Regions from separate parts of the Telluria sp. ZT3P39 genome, predicted to be linked through region 2. Evidence: riboswitches for the same ligand, from Rfam matches in the RefSeq annotation. Region 2 holds a riboswitch; the other holds the start of a gene.

Region 1 (7,471 bases), on a different contig from region 2:
GGTGCCGCGCATTCCGGATTTGATCACGCAACTGCTCAACGCGCTGTCGAACGAGAACATCTCGAGCGCCGCGGTCGCGGCCGAAGTCGGGCGCGACCTGGTGCTGGTCGCCGAAGTGATCCGCGAAGCCAACAGCGCATATTACCGGCCGGTCAAGCCGATCGAGACCCTCGACGGCGCAGTCGCGATGCTGGGCCTGAACGGCCTGCGCATGCTGCTGGCGCGGATCGCCTTCCGGCCGCTGGTGCGGGTCAAGACGCAAGGGGTCGCGCGCGCGGTGGCGCCGAACCTCTGGCGCCATTCCGAACGCTGCGCCTTTGCCGCCAGCGTGATGGCGCCCGGCTTGTCGGCCAGCGTGTTCGAAGCCTACCTGGCCGGCCTGATGCAGAACGTGGGCCTGCAGGTGGCCTTCCAGGTCGCCGACCGCCATGGCGAAGGCAGGGTGCCGGCCTCCGGGGCCTTCGGGATCGAACTGTTTGCCGCCAGCCGCCAGCTGTCGTCGGTGATTGCCCGGCACTGGGACTTCCCGGCCGACGTGGTCGAGGCGATCGCATGCTCGAACGAGCCGGATGCGGCGGCGACGCCGCACCTGGCGCAGGCCCTGGCCCAGGGCGACCGCATCGCCAAGCTGCGCCTGCTGCTCGACGCCGGCGTGATCGAGCCGGAAAGCGCTTTCGTGGCCACCGGTTTGAACGGCTTCCAGCGCCGCTGCCTCGGCAAGCTGGAGGATCTCGGCGATTGAGCGCTGCTAGAAGTCGAACTGGGCCGACAGGCGGAAGGTGCGCGGCACGCCCGGCAGCAGGTAGCCGCCCAGCGACTGCGTCACGTCGCGCCAGTAAAACGTGTCGAACACATTGTCCACGCGGGCGCGCAGGACGGTAGTCATCCTCCCGAACTTCAAGGCGTACGAGCCGCCCAGGCCCGCCACGTGGTAGCCCGGCACCACCGCGCGGTTGGCCGGATCGAAGGCCTTGCTGCCTGAATACTGCCACAGCGCGTCGAGCTTCAGGCCGGCCACCGCCGGCACCGCGTATTCCATCCACGCAGTCGAACGGTACTCCGGCACGTTGGTGACGCGCTTGCCTTCGACATCGGCGTCGCCGGTGCCGGTCTGCTTCGCGTCCAGCGCCATCATCGACAGGCTGTAGTTCAGGTCCGCACCCAGCTTGCCCTGCGCCGCCAGTTCGAGCCCGCGATGCCGTTGCGCGCCGGCGCGGACAAAAGTGCCGGCGGCGTTTACGTATTCCAGGCCCTGCCTGATGTCGAACAGCGCGGCCGAGACCATGACTGCATTGCCCACGACGCCCTTCACGCCCAGCTCCAACTGCTTCGAGCGGCTCGGAGGCAGGGCGGTGTTCTCGTTGGTGGCGCCCATCCCGGCGATGCCGCCGTGCTGCAGGCCGTGGCTGAGCGAACCGTAGACGCTCCAGTCGCGCGCCGGCTTGTAGACCAGCGCCACGCTCGGCAGCACGAAGGCGTCATTGGCCTGGACGCGCGCCTGGCCGATCTCGGCCAGTTCGTCGCGCTCGAGCTTCACGTAACGCAGGCCGGCGTGCAGCGTGAACTGTTCCGACAGCGTGGCGACATCCTGCACGAACAGCGAGGTCTCGCGGTCGGTACGGCGTTCCATCACCGGGCCGGTGGCGGGATTGCCGGGCGCCGGATCGACCTGCAGGTTGTCGTAGATATTGCTGTAGCCGGCGTAGTCGTAGACGTATTCACCGAAGCTGTCGTGGCGTTCGGACATCGCCGCGCCCACCGTCAATGCGTGACGCACCGCGCCAGTGGCCAGGCGGCCCTGCAGCATGGCTTGCGCGCCCCACGGAGTCTTGCGCTCGCCGACGCTCTGGTAGTCGTAGACGTCGTAGTCGCCGTTGGAGCAGTAGCCCGGATAGTAGCCGTCGCCCTCGTTGCTGCAGCCGTAAGGGAAGGCGGTGTAGTCGTCGCGCTCGAACCAGTGCTTGTTGGCGTTGACGGTGGCCGTCCAGTCGGGATTGAGCCGGTATTCGAAGCGCAGGCCGAGATTGCGGCTGGTGGTTTCCACAGGCCGGGTCCAGGCCTGGGCGTTGAGCAGCGTCTTGGGCGACACGCCGGCCGGCAGGGTCTCGTTGCGAATCAACTGGTAGCCCGGTGCGGTGATCTGCGAGCGGTGCTGGTGGTCGAGGTCGAGCGCCAGCAGGACGTCCGGTGCGATTTGCCAGTCGAAGGCGAGGGAGGCGAACTGGCGCTCGCCGTCGGCGCCGCGCACATAGGATTTCAGGCTTTCCGCCGCGGCGTTGAGCCGATAGCCGAAGCGGCGGTCCTCGAAGCGGCCGCCCAGGTCGACCGAGCCGTGCAGGGTGCCGCGTTCGCTCACTTCCACCAGCGCCGAGCGCAGGGGCGAATTGGTCGGGCGCTTGGTCACGAAATTGACCATGCCGCCGGGCGCGGCGACGCCCGCCTGCAGGCCGGCCAGGCCGCGCAGGGTCTCGATGCGTTCCTTGTTTTCGAGCGGGATCTGGGTATCGGCCGGAATCGCGATGCCGTCCTTGCGGTAGCTGGTCGCGTTGTCGAGCGCGAAGCCGCGGATCGAGAACTGTTCGGCATAGCCGACCGCGTTATAGGCGTCGCCCACCGAGGCGTCGAAGCGGGCCGCATCGGTGACGTTGCGGATCGACAGGTCCTGCATCTGGGTGCGGGTCAGGGCGCTGATCGCGGCCGGGGTGTCGAGCAGCGGCGCATCTGAAAAGCCGCCGATGCCGGCGCGGTCGCCGGCGACCCAGCGGCTGCCGGTGACGACCACCGAGGCGACGTTTTCGGTTTGCTGCGCCGACGCGGTTGCGGAGAATGCCTGCAGGACGGCGCAGGCGAGAACGGATTGCTTCAGGTTGAATGTCATGTGTTTGCTCGTCTTCGCGCGCCACGAGAACGATGCGGCGCGCTGCTTTTATGAAAAGCCGGAGCCAACGTGGGGGAAGGGCAAACAAGGTGGGGAACTGCGTTGCGCTTTCCTTCGCTGGCATTATCCAGATCAGGTACGAAGGGTATCTCTCACCCGAATCGTGCAATTGCACGTCCAGGACCCCTAGCGAGGCGGCAGTGTACCACGGTCCCGGGCGGGCGTGGCGAATCTGGCAAGCACCTAGCCTGCAGCGAAGGCTCAGGCTTCCGCAGTCGCGGGCGCCGCCACCGCGCGCGCCGGGGCGCTCACCGCCGGCGCCATGTGGCGCAGCATGGTGGAACGGGTGGAGTCGCCGATAGCGCGCCAGTATTCGCGCCGCTGCGCCGCGCGCTTGCGGTGCTTGGACGGCATCTCGGACAGCGGCTTGAGGTAGAAGGGCAGCGGCACCAGGTAGCTGCGGCCCGGCATCTCGACGCCGCCCAGCACCTTCCAGAAGCCGTCGTAGGCGTTCTCGAAATGCTTGGTGTCGAGCGGATTGTAGGCGATGTGCGAGGTGCACTTGATGGCCACCACGCGGTCGATGCCCACCGCCTGCGCCACGCCCTGCATGGCGGCGAAGCAGAAGAAGCTCGGCGAATTGTTCGGGAAGGTTTCTTCGAAGGCGGCGAAGGCGGCGCCGGAATCAAGCCAGCGGCCCTGGTTGCGCGTGACGAAAGGCACCGTGGGCAGTTCAACGCCGGCCAGCTGACCATCGACCCAGCTATACGACAGGCGGTGCAGGTACTTGCCGTCGGCAACCAGCGAGATGGTGAGGTCGCCTTCGGCATCGCTGCGCGGCGCCATTTCCAGGCGCAGCAGGAACTCGTGCTCGCCGCTTTCCAGCTGCGCCTGGTGCTGCCACAGCGTGAGGCCGCCGCTGCCGTACACCAGCTGGTGATAGGCGTTGCTGAAGGTCGTGTCTTCGAAGCGGTAATGCGACAGCGCACACTGCACGCGCTGGCGCGCGCTCAGGTCTTTGGCCAGGTAGCTGCGATGGCTCAGGTGGTGGAACAGGTCGTCGTTGGGCGCGGCCGCGACGAAGCGGCGCACCAGGTCGAGACGGCACAGGGCCTGGTGCTCGCGCCAGTAGCGCAGCACGCGCAGGCTGCGCGCGATGCTGAGCATCCAGGAAGCGGGCGTGTACTGGCTGCGGCGGGCAAGCCAATGCTTGGTCAGGTGAGCGAAGATCATGCGGGGCGCTCCATTCGGCGTAAAGTTGCGGGCGCGGAAAGCGCGCCCCTGTCTTTAACTCGATGCCCGTCACGGATGACGGGCTGCCTTTGCGGAAAGTTAATTCCGCAAAGCATTATCTGCCGAAACGCTAGCTTGTGCCCGGATAGTGCAAAAGGAAGGAGGAGCTGAAACCTGGGTCAGAAGAGGCGGTCATGTGGTCTCTCTCGATTGTTTGACTTTTTATTTTCGCCTGACAGGCAGTACAAGACTACCATGTTTGTGCGGCGCCACGCTGCCAATTCATCACCGCTCATTGCGCCAGGCCGAAACACCCCGGAGGAGCGCGATGGTGGAAGAACTTTTTTGCTGGCCTTCGCCTCCGGCGCGCTGATCAATGGCTGGCGACGGCGGCGCTGCGCGGTGGTTTGCCTGGTGCGCCGTCGCGGTGGTCGAGCCAGCTGGCCAGGGTGGTGAGGGCAAAGGCGCCGGTCACGATCAGGGAGCCGATCCAGGGCGTGGCCATCAGTCCCAAGCGCTCGACGACCAGGCCGCCGCCCCAGGCGCCCAGCGCGATGCCGACATTGAAGGCGGCGATGTTCAGGCCGGATGCCACGTCCACCGCGTCCGGCGCATCGCGTTCGGCGCGCTGCACCACATACACCTGCAGGCCCGGCACGTTGCCGAAGGCGACCGCGCCCCAGGCCAGCACCGTGAGCAGCACCAGCGGTTTGCTCGGCGCGGTGAAGGCCAGCGCCAGCAGCACGAGGGCCAGCAGCGCGAACACGATCTGCAGCGCGGCCAATGGACCCTTGCGGTCGGCCAGCTTGCCGCCCCAGATATTCCCGGCCGCGACCGAGACGCCATACACCAGCATCACCAGCCCCACGCTGGACGCCGCGAAGCCAGAAACCTCCTGCAGGATCGGTGCGAGATAAGTGAAGGCGATGAAGGAGCCGCCGTAGCCGAGGGTGGTGATGGCATACACCAGCAGCAGGCGCGGCTTGCGCAGCACGGCCAGCTGGGTCAACAGGCTGGACGGCTTGCTGCCGGCGATGTTCGAGGGCACCAGGATCCAGCTGCCGATCATGGCGACCACGCCCAGCAGCGACACGGCGAGGAAAGTCGCCTGCCAGCCGAAATGCTGGCCGATGAAGGTCCCGAGCGGCACGCCGGTAACAAGGGCCACGGTCAGGCCGGTGAACATCAGGGCGATCGCGCTGGCCGCTTTTTCCTTCGGCACCAGGCTGGTGGCGATGGTCGAACCGATCGAGAAGAACACGCCGTGCGCCAGCCCGGTGAGCACGCGCGCCGCCATCAGGGCCGCATAGCCGGGCGCCATCCAGGCCACCAGGTTCCCGACGGTGAACAGCATCATCAGGCCGATCAGGAGCTGCTTGCGCGGGATACGGCCGGTGAGCGCGGTGAGCACCGGCGCGCCGATGGCCACGCCCAGCGCGTACAGGCTCACCAGGAGGCCGGCGGAAGGCACCGACACGCCGAGGCTGGCGGCGATGGTGGGAATCAGGCCGACGATGACGAATTCGGTGGTCCCGATGGCGAAAGCGCTGAGTGTCAGCGCCCAGAGTGCAAGTGGCATGGAGTGCTCCTGGTGCGGTTGTAGTGAGGGGTGCAGTGTGCTGCGCCGCAAGCAGAAGAAAAATGCCCTGGCGTACAATTGACTTTTGACCCGGAGTCACAAATGATCGATGTAGAGGCCTTGATTGCATTTTCCGCAGTCATAGATGCCGGTTCGTTCTCGGCCGCTGCCGAGCGCCTCGGGCAGACGCCCTCGGGCGTCTCGCGCACGATCTCGCGCCTCGAGGACCACCTGGGCATGACCCTGATGCACCGCACGACGCGGCGCCTGCAACTGACGGAAGAGGGAAGCTGGCTGCTGGGGCGGGCGCGCAGCCTGCTGGCCGATCTCGCCAACACCGAGCTGGAAGCGGCCGCGCGCCGGTCGCAGCCGGCGGGACTGGTGCGGGTGAATGCGGCGACCCCGGCGCTCGACCACCTGCTCGCGCCGCTGGTGGCCGAGTTCATGGACGCTTACCCACTGGTGCAGCTCGAACTGGTCAGCGGCGAGACCTATGTGGACCTGATCGAAGAGCGCGCCGACCTGGCGATCCGCATCGGCGCGCTGCCCGATTCCACGCTCAACGCGCGCCGCCTCGGCACGACGCGCTTGCGCGTGCTGGCCGCGCCGGCGTATCTCGAGAAGCATGGGACGCCGCCGGATGCCGCATCGTTGAAAGCGCATCGGACCCTGGGATTCACGGCGCCGGCGTCGCTCAATACCTGGCCGCTGCAGCACGCCGGCGGGGAAGGGTGGACGGTGACGCCGGCGGTGACGGCATCGAGCGGCGAGACGGTGCGCCACCTGGCGCTGGGCGCGGCGGGGATTGCGTCGCTGTCGGATTTCCTGACGCGGGCCGATGTGGCGCAGGGGCGGCTGGTGCCGGTACTGGAGGGGGCGACCCTGGGGTGGACGCAGCCGGTGTGGGCGGTGTTCTACAGGCAGGGAGCCCTGGCGCCGCGGGTGGCGGCGCTGGTGGATTTCCTGGTGCGGCGCTTGCAGGGCGTGCTGGATCGGTGAACAAAGCAGGCACTGCCGAAAACGCGGCTTACGCCTCCAGCGTCCCGGCCCGTTCCAGGCGCTTGTAATACACCAGCGAGTACCCCACCGGCACCAGCGCCCCGACAGCCAGCGCCACCAGCGCCACCAGGGTCGGCCACCCGGACAGCACCGCGATCAAGGCCACCACCCCGCCCGCCACCATGGTCTTGGCCGCGAACCGGTGCGTCGCATACCACACGCGTTCATTGGCCAGCGTCCAGGGCGTCCGCACGCCGAGCCAGAAATTGCGGCGCACCTTGCCCGTCACGTTACCGGCCAGGATGAAGAACATGCCAAGGCCGCCCAGCATGGCGCGGTCGACGTTGAAGCCGGGCTTCCAGGCGCCCCACAGGTGCACGCACTGCAGGTAGGCGAAGCAGGACACGGTGACCATGCCGACATACCACCAGGTCGATTCGAACTCCTCCACCGCGAAGCGTTTCGGCGAGAGCCTGGGCAGCACCAGCCACAGCACGCCCGACCCGAGCATGACGGCCGAATACAGCAGCACCATCGAACGCGGGCCCCAGCGGTCGGCCTCGCCGTCGGCATTCCAGTGCACCGGGATCAGGGACGGCAGTTCCGGATACAGCGCCAGCACCAGGTTCAGGGTCAACAGCGCCACGGCCAGGAACAGCAGCAGGAATCGCTTCGACATCGGTTTCTTCATTGTTTGTCTCCCTTGGCGCCGCGCGCCATGTCCATCGACCAGGCCAGCACGTCCTCGAGCACCGTGGTGTCGAGCGCATACCAGATGGTCT
Region 2 (7,471 bases):
ATGATCGTGATCGGCGCGAGATTGGCGCGCTGGCCGACCGCGTAGTCGTTGAAGTCGTGGCCCGGGGTGATCTTCACGCAGCCGGTGCCGAATTCCTTGTCGACATAGCTGTCGGCGATCACCGGGATCTGGCGGCCGGTCAGCGGCAGGGTAAGCATCTTGCCGTGCAAATGGGTGTAACGCTCGTCGGTCGGATCCACCGCCACGGCGACGTCGCCCAGCATGGTTTCAGGACGGGTGGTGGCCACCGTCAGGTGACCGGAGCCATCGGCCAAGGGGTACTGGATGTACCACATCGAGCCGTCTTCTTCCTGCGAATCGACTTCCAGGTCCGACACCGCGGTGCCCAGCACCGGGTCCCAGTTGACCAGGCGTTTGCCGCGGTAGATCAGGCCCTGCTCGAACAGGCGCACGAACACTTCCGAGACGACCTTCGAACGGGTCTCGTCCATCGTGAAGTATTCGCGCTGCCAGTCGGGCGAGGTGCCCATGCGGCGCATCTGGCCGGTGATGGTGTTGCCCGATTTTTCCTTCCACTCCCAGACCTTCTCGACGAAGGCGTCGCGGCCCAGGTCGTGGCGCGAGATCTTTTGCGCGTCGAGCTGGCGCTCCACCACGATCTGGGTGGCGATGCCGGCGTGGTCGGTGCCCGGGATCCAGGCGGTGTTATGGCCGCGCATGCGGTAGTAGCGCGTCAGGCCGTCCATGACGGTCTGGTTGAAGGCGTGGCCCATGTGCAGCGTGCCGGTGACGTTCGGCGGCGGCAGCTGGATGCTGAACGACGGCTTGCCGTCTTCCATGGTGGCGGTGAAGTAACCGCGCTTTTCCCACTCGGCACGCCAGTGTTGTTCAATGTCGGCGGGCTCGAAAGACTTGGCTAATTCCATAATATGCGGGCGATTGAATTTGAGAAAAAAACCATTATAGGTCACCTTCCAGCGCCCGCCTATTCCCGGCAGCGGCGCGGCGCGGCGGCCCCGTCCGCCGCCCGGCGTCAGCCGCGCGCCCCGTCCTTTTCGCAAACTGACGTCTTCTTGATCCAGCTCATATCGGATGTCGAATCGCCTCCAATTGTTGCGGACTCGACAAATCGCTTCCTTCTTCTTCCTGTCCAAAGAAGATGTTCATTCCATGGAGAGGGAATCTGTGTCGTCGCAGCAGCGTCCGGGCGAAGTCGGCAAGGCGTATTCGTCTGCCGCCGCGCCGGATACGAGTGGTCCGTGAAGGAGAAGAACATGTCGCAACTAGATCCCACCGGCGTGGAATCCGCCGGCGATGAGCGCCTGGCCGATAGCGCCGGTGGCCAGCTCACCTATGAAGAAATATCCGGCCTGAGTAATAGCGAGCTGGGCCTCGCCGAATTGTCCGCCGCGCCAGACGCGGCGGCGCCGGTCATGGCGCCGCCGGGGACGATGCCCGTACCGCAGGCGCCCGGCATGCCGGCGCCCCGGCCGCCGCTGGCGGGCCTGCATCTGCCGACCATACGCAAGGCGGTCAGCGGCTGCTACGCCGGCAGCGCCGGCGCCTACCAGGTCGAACTGCGCGTCGATATCGACCGCACCCGGCCCATGAAGCGGGTGAGCGGAGACTTTTTCCAGGTCATGGGCCGCACCCTGTCGTATTACGGCTCGTTCGTGGTCGACGCACCGGTCGTCACGGCGACCGCAACCCAGTATGTGATCAGGGGCAGCGGCCGCTTTACCTTCGGCAGCAGCGCGCCGACCGTCCAGGTGACCATCCCGCGGGTGCAGCTGTTCCAGCCCCAGGGCGCGGCCACCCTGCAGTTCTTTACCGCGGCAAACGCGCCCGGGGCCGCCTACCAGTGTGCCTTCCAGTCCGGCTATTTCCGCACGGTGCGGATCGAGACCGACAGCGTATCCGACCTCACGACGCCCGTGTTCACCAGCTACGACACCGGCGCCCTGGCCTCGGGCGGCAGCGGGCGCACACTGGGCGTCGCCTCGGCATTTGCCGAGGCAGGTATCGCGATGGCGCCGACCGCGGGCGGCAATGTGATCGATGTCAGCGGCGCCGGCACCGACGCCTCATGGAGCGATGCCGAGCTGCACGCCTCGATGCAGCAGCATTTTTCCCTGTGGGCCGACCTGCCGCAATGGTGCGTCTGGCAGGTGGCGGCGCAGTTGCACGACGAGGGGCCGCTGTTGTACGGCATCATGTTCGATCTGGCCGGCAAGGAGCGCCAAGGCTGCGCCGTGTTCCATGCCGGCATCGGCGGCACCAGTGCCGAAAAGCAGCGCGACCAGCTCTACACCTATGTGCACGAGCTCGGCCACTGCTTCAACCTGCTGCACTCGTGGCAAAAACACCTGGCCTCGCCACCGGCGGCAAGCCGGCCGGAGTCGCTGTCCTGGATGAATTACCCCTGGAAATATCCAAAAGGTAGCGCGGCTGCTTACTGGAGCAATTTCGATTTCCGCTTCGACGACGAAGAACTGATCCACCTGCGCCACGGCTTCCGCAACGACATCATCATGGGCGGCAGCGGTTTCGGGGCCGGGGCCGCGCTGGGCCGCGAGATCATGGCCGACCCGATCGAGGACGGCTCGGGCCTGGCGCTGAGCATCTCGACGCACCAGAAAAGCTTCGCGCTGGGCGAACCGGTCGTGCTCGAACTGAAACTGCGGACAACCGACACGCGCGGACGGCGCGCCCACACCTGGCTGCATCCCAACCACGGCCTGGTGCATGTCGTCATCAGCAAGCCGGGCGGGGAGGTGGTTGCCTACGAACCGCTGATCGACCACCTGGTCGGCGACCGCCAGACCGTTCTCGGCGCGAACGACGAAATCCGGGAGAGCGCCTATATCGGCTACGGCAAGGGCGGCTTCTATTTCGAGCAGCCTGGACAATACCGGGTGCGCGCCGCCTATTCGGCGCTCGATGGATCCCAGGTGCTATCGGATATTCTGACGGTGCGCGTGCGCTATCCGGTGACCGAGGCGGGCGAGCACCTGGCCGAACTGTTCATGGGCGAAGACCAGGGTTCGCTGCTCTACCTGCTGGGCTCGGACAACCCGACCCTGCGCGCGGGCAACGCGGCCTTCGACGAAGTGCTCGACCGGTATGCCGATGACCCGTTGGCCACCTACGCGCGGCTGGTCAAGGGCGTCAACGCCGCGCGCACCTTCAAGACGATCAGGGCCGAAAACCCGACCCGTATCGATGTGCGCAGCGCCAAGCCGGACGAAAGCGTCGCCTTGCTGTCCGCCGCGGCCGGATCGCACGTGCTCGACCCCGTGTCCACCGGCACGGCGCTCAATTGCCTGGCCGCGTCCCAGGCGCGGATGGGCGACGACGAGAGCGCCAGGATGACCCTGCAGACGTTTTCGGCGATGTCGATCAGGAAGTCGTGAACGGGGACGGCATGTCGCCCCGTTGCTGGATCGCGGTGCCGGTATTGTGCGCCGTGTTGTCGGGACAGGCGTGTGCGCCCCGTGCGCCGGGCCTGTCCGCATCTATCATTGCAGTCAACCAGGAAGCGAGGGCGGTCATGACATTACGGGTAAGGCTGGGCGACGGATTTCAGAACAATACCGTCAGCCTGCGCGTGAATGGCGAGCAGGTGTTCCACAAGTCCGGGGTCACCACCGACCTGCGGATCTCGCGCGCCGACAGCGTCGACCTGCCGGTCGGCACCTCAATCATGCGGCTGGAGGTATCGGTGGACGGGGGCCCGAGCGCGGTCAAGGAGATCACGCCGGCCCTGACGCCTTTTGTCGATGCCAATGTGGTCGACGGCAGGCTCGAACTGCAGGCGCTGCCGAGCGAGACGCCGATGCTGTAGAACCCGGACCATTCCGGGCCGGAGCTTGCGGCTTGTAAGTACAAGTTTGCCTGGGCTATAATCCGGCCGTTGCCGAAACGGCAGCACACGCTAGGGGTCCTGCGCATGCATATCGAAGCATGCGCGGGTGAGAAATACCCTCCGAACCTGATCTGGATAATGCCAGCGAAGGGAAGCAGTCGGTACGGCGGCCGTGCGCATGCGCACAGGTCTCGCCACACCCGATGAATCCTTTGCTGGCTCCTCGCAAAGGAGCCACATGAATGCACCACTCGCCGCCGCCCTGACGGCAGCGCTTCCCCACTCGAACAGTTTCGATGCCGCGACCGCCACGGTCGACAGCGCGGCCATCGCGCCCTTCCCGAACTCGCGCAAGGTCTATATCGAAGGCAGCCGCCCCGACATCCGGGTGCCGATGCGCGAGATCGCCCAAGCGCCCACGCCCGGCAGCTTTGGCGGCGAGCCGAACCCGCCGCTGTTCGTCTATGACACTTCCGGTCCCTACACCGACCCGGCCGCCGCCATCGACCTGCGCTGTGGATTGAAGTCGCCGCGCCTGCCCTGGATCCGCGAACGCGCCGATACCGAGGAACTGGCGGGGCCGAGCTCCGTCTACGGCCAGGCGCGCCTTACCGATCCGGCGCTCAGCGCGCTGCGCTTCAAGCTGCAGCGCAAGCCGCGCCGCGCGCTGCCCGGCCGCAACGTCACGCAAATGCACTACGCGCGGCAAGGCATCATCACGCCCGAGATGGAATTCGTGGCCCTGCGCGAGAACCTGCGGCGCCGCGAATACCTCGCGTCCCTCGGCGGGTCGGGCCCGATCGGCGCGCGCATGGCCGGCCTGCTGGGCCGCCAGCATCCGGGCCAGTCTTTCGGCGCCAGCATCCCGCCGGAGATCACGCCCGAATTCGTGCGCAGCGAACTGGCGCGCGGCCGCGCCATCATCCCGGCCAACATCAACCATCCGGAAGTCGAGCCGATGATCATCGGCCGTAACTTCCTGGTCAAGATCAACGCCAACATCGGCAACTCGGCGGTCACGTCCTCGATCGGCGAGGAAGTCGAGAAGATGACCTGGGCGATCCGCTGGGGCGCCGACAACGTGATGGACCTGTCGACCGGCAAGCATATCCACGAGACGCGCGAATGGATCATCCGGAATTCCCCGGTGCCGATCGGCACGGTGCCACTCTACCAGGCGCTGTAAAAGGTGAACGGCAAGGCCGAAGACCTCACCTGGGAGATCTACCGCGACACCCTGATCGAACAGGCGGAGCAGGGCGTCGACTATTTCACCATCCACGCCGGCGTGCGCCTGGCCTATGTGCCGATGACGGCGAAGCGCCTGACCGGCATCGTCTCGCGCGGCGGCTCGATCATGGCCAAGTGGTGCCTGGCCCACCACCGCGAATCCTTCCTCTACACGCATTTCGAGGACATCTGCGCCATCATGAAGGCCTATGACGTGTCGTTCAGCCTGGGCGACGGCCTGCGCCCCGGCTCGATCTTCGACGCCAACGACGAGGCCCAGCTGGCCGAACTCAAGACCCTCGGCGAACTCACGCAGGTCGCCTGGCGCCACGACGTCCAGACCATGATCGAAGGCCCCGGCCACGTGCCGCTGCACCTGATCAAGGAGAACATGGACCTGCAACTGGAGCAGTGCAGCGAGGCGCCGTTCTACACGCTCGGACCGCTCACCACCGACATCGCACCCGGCTATGACCACATCACCTCCGGCATCGGCGCGGCCACGATCGGCTGGTACGGCACCGCCATGCTGTGCTACGTCACGCCCAAGGAACACCTCGGCCTGCCCGATAAGGCCGACGTCAAGGACGGCATCATCACCTACAAGATCGCTGCCCATGCCGCCGACCTGGCCAAGGGCCACCCTGGCGCACAGATGCGCGACAACGCACTGTCGAAAGCCCGCTTCGAATTCCGCTGGGACGACCAGTTCAACCTGGGGCTCGATCCGGACAAGGCGCGCGCCTTCCACGACGCGACCCTGCCCAAGGAGTCGAGCAAGGCGGCCCATTTCTGCTCGATGTGCGGGCCGCATTTCTGCTCGATGAAGATCACCCAGGAAGTACGCGCCTATGCGGCCGCCAATGGCATGGATGAGCAGGCCGCCCTGGCCCAAGGCCTGCAGGAAAAGGCGATCGAATTCGTCAAGGGCGGCGCCCGTTTGTACCGGGAGGCCTGATGCCGGCGATCGAATTGAACGGCGCGCCTTTCCACGTGCCGGCCGGGCAGTCGCTGCAGGAGCTGGCCGGGGAGCTTGGGCTGGCGGGGCAGCCGGTGGCGGTGGCGGTGAACCGCGAAGTGGTGCCGCGCGAAGCGTGGCCGGCCCGGCGCTTGCGTGCCAGCGACAAAGTAGACATCGTCCGCGCCATCGGCGGCGGCTGATCAACGGGTTTCGTAGGGTGGGCGGGTTTCCCGCCCGCGCGCTCAACCAGTGCGTGATTCGAGCATGCGCAACACAGAGCGAGCACGGTTTGAACGCGCGGGCGGCGAAGCCGCCCACCCTACATAAAGGACAACAATGAACGAAGACTTCCTCACCATCGCCGGCCGCCGCTACGCCTCGCGCCTCCTGGTCGGCAGCGGCAAATACCGCGACCTCGCCCAGACCCGCGAAGCCACCCTGGCGGCCGGCGCCGAGATCGTCACGGTGGCGATCCGCCGCGTGAACATCGGCCAGGACCGCAACACGCCGAACCTGCTCGACGTGCTGCCTCTCGATGAATTCACCATCCTGCCCAACACGGCCGGCTGCTTCAACGCGAACGACGCGGTTTACACGCTGCAGATGGCGCGCGAGCTGCTGGACGGGCGCAAGCTGGTCAAGCTCGAAGTGCTGGGCGACCCGGCCAGCTTGTTCCCGCACATGCCCGAAACCTTGAAAGCCGCCGAAACCCTGGTGCGCGACGGCTTCGACGTGATGGTCTATTGCAGCGACGATCCGGTGCAGGCCCGCATCCTGCAGGAGATCGGCTGCGTCGCGGTGATGCCGCTGGCATCGCTGATCGGTTCGGGCATGGGCATCCTGAACCCGTGGAACCTGGGGCTGATCATCGAGCAGGCCAGGGTGCCGGTGCTGGTCGATGCCGGCGTCGGCACGGCCTCGGATGCGGCCATCGCGATGGAGCTGGGCTGCGACGGCGTGTTGATGAACAGCGCGATCGCCGGCGCGCGCGACCCGGTGCGGATGGCGCGCGCGATGCGCCATGCTGTGCTGGCCGGCCGCGAAGCGCACCTGGCGGGGCGCATGCCGAAGCGTTTCGCCGCGGCGCCGTCCTCCCCGGTCGAAGGCGTCGTCGCCTGATGGTGCCCACCGTACTGGTGTTCGCCGGACTCGATCCCGGCGGCGGGGCGGGCCTGGCGGCGGACATCGCCGCCATCGGCGCGCTCGGGGCGCATGCGCTGCCGGTGGCGACGGCCCTCACGGTGCAGGACAACAACCGCGTGCACGAGGTGCAGCCGGTCGATGCCGGCTTCATGCTGCGCCAGGCCGATGCGCTGATCGACACCTGCAGCATCGACGCGGTGAAGATCGGCATCCCGGGCAGCCGGGAGAACGCGGCGGCGATCGCCGCGCTGCTGCGCCAGCTGCGCCTCGCCGACCCCGGCCTGCCGGTGGTGCTCGACCCGGTGTTGGCA

The links. A riboswitch is a leader RNA that binds a small molecule or an ion and turns the genes downstream of it on or off. The one in region 2 is predicted to bind thiamine pyrophosphate.
Region 1: another riboswitch for thiamine pyrophosphate. It lies ahead of AC56LR_RS18195 (TonB-dependent siderophore receptor); the one in region 2 lies ahead of thiC (phosphomethylpyrimidine synthase ThiC).

The regions. Positions count from the first base shown of each region.
Region 1 is NZ_JCASIH010000024.1:48,798-56,268, forward strand. Features, by position in the region: gene AC56LR_RS18190 (HDOD domain-containing protein) at 1-742, shown strand, start outside; gene AC56LR_RS18195 (TonB-dependent siderophore receptor) at 749-2,878, opposite strand; TPP riboswitch at 2,971-3,076, opposite strand; gene AC56LR_RS18200 (DUF535 family protein) at 3,140-4,111, opposite strand; gene AC56LR_RS18205 (MFS transporter) at 4,485-5,690, opposite strand; gene AC56LR_RS18210 (LysR family transcriptional regulator) at 5,793-6,689, shown strand; gene AC56LR_RS18215 (SdpI family protein) at 6,718-7,368, opposite strand; gene AC56LR_RS18220 (autorepressor SdpR family transcription factor) at 7,377-7,471, opposite strand, start outside.
Region 2 is NZ_JCASIH010000008.1:44,267-51,737, reverse strand. Features, by position in the region: gene AC56LR_RS10375 (valine--tRNA ligase) at 1-887, opposite strand, end outside; gene AC56LR_RS10370 (hypothetical protein) at 1,236-3,374, shown strand; gene AC56LR_RS10365 (hypothetical protein) at 3,512-3,805, shown strand; TPP riboswitch at 3,888-3,996, shown strand; partial or broken gene thiC (phosphomethylpyrimidine synthase ThiC) at 4,065-6,014, shown strand; gene thiS (sulfur carrier protein ThiS) at 6,014-6,217, shown strand; gene AC56LR_RS10350 (thiazole synthase) at 6,354-7,136, shown strand; gene AC56LR_RS10345 (hydroxymethylpyrimidine/phosphomethylpyrimidine kinase) at 7,136-7,471, shown strand, end outside.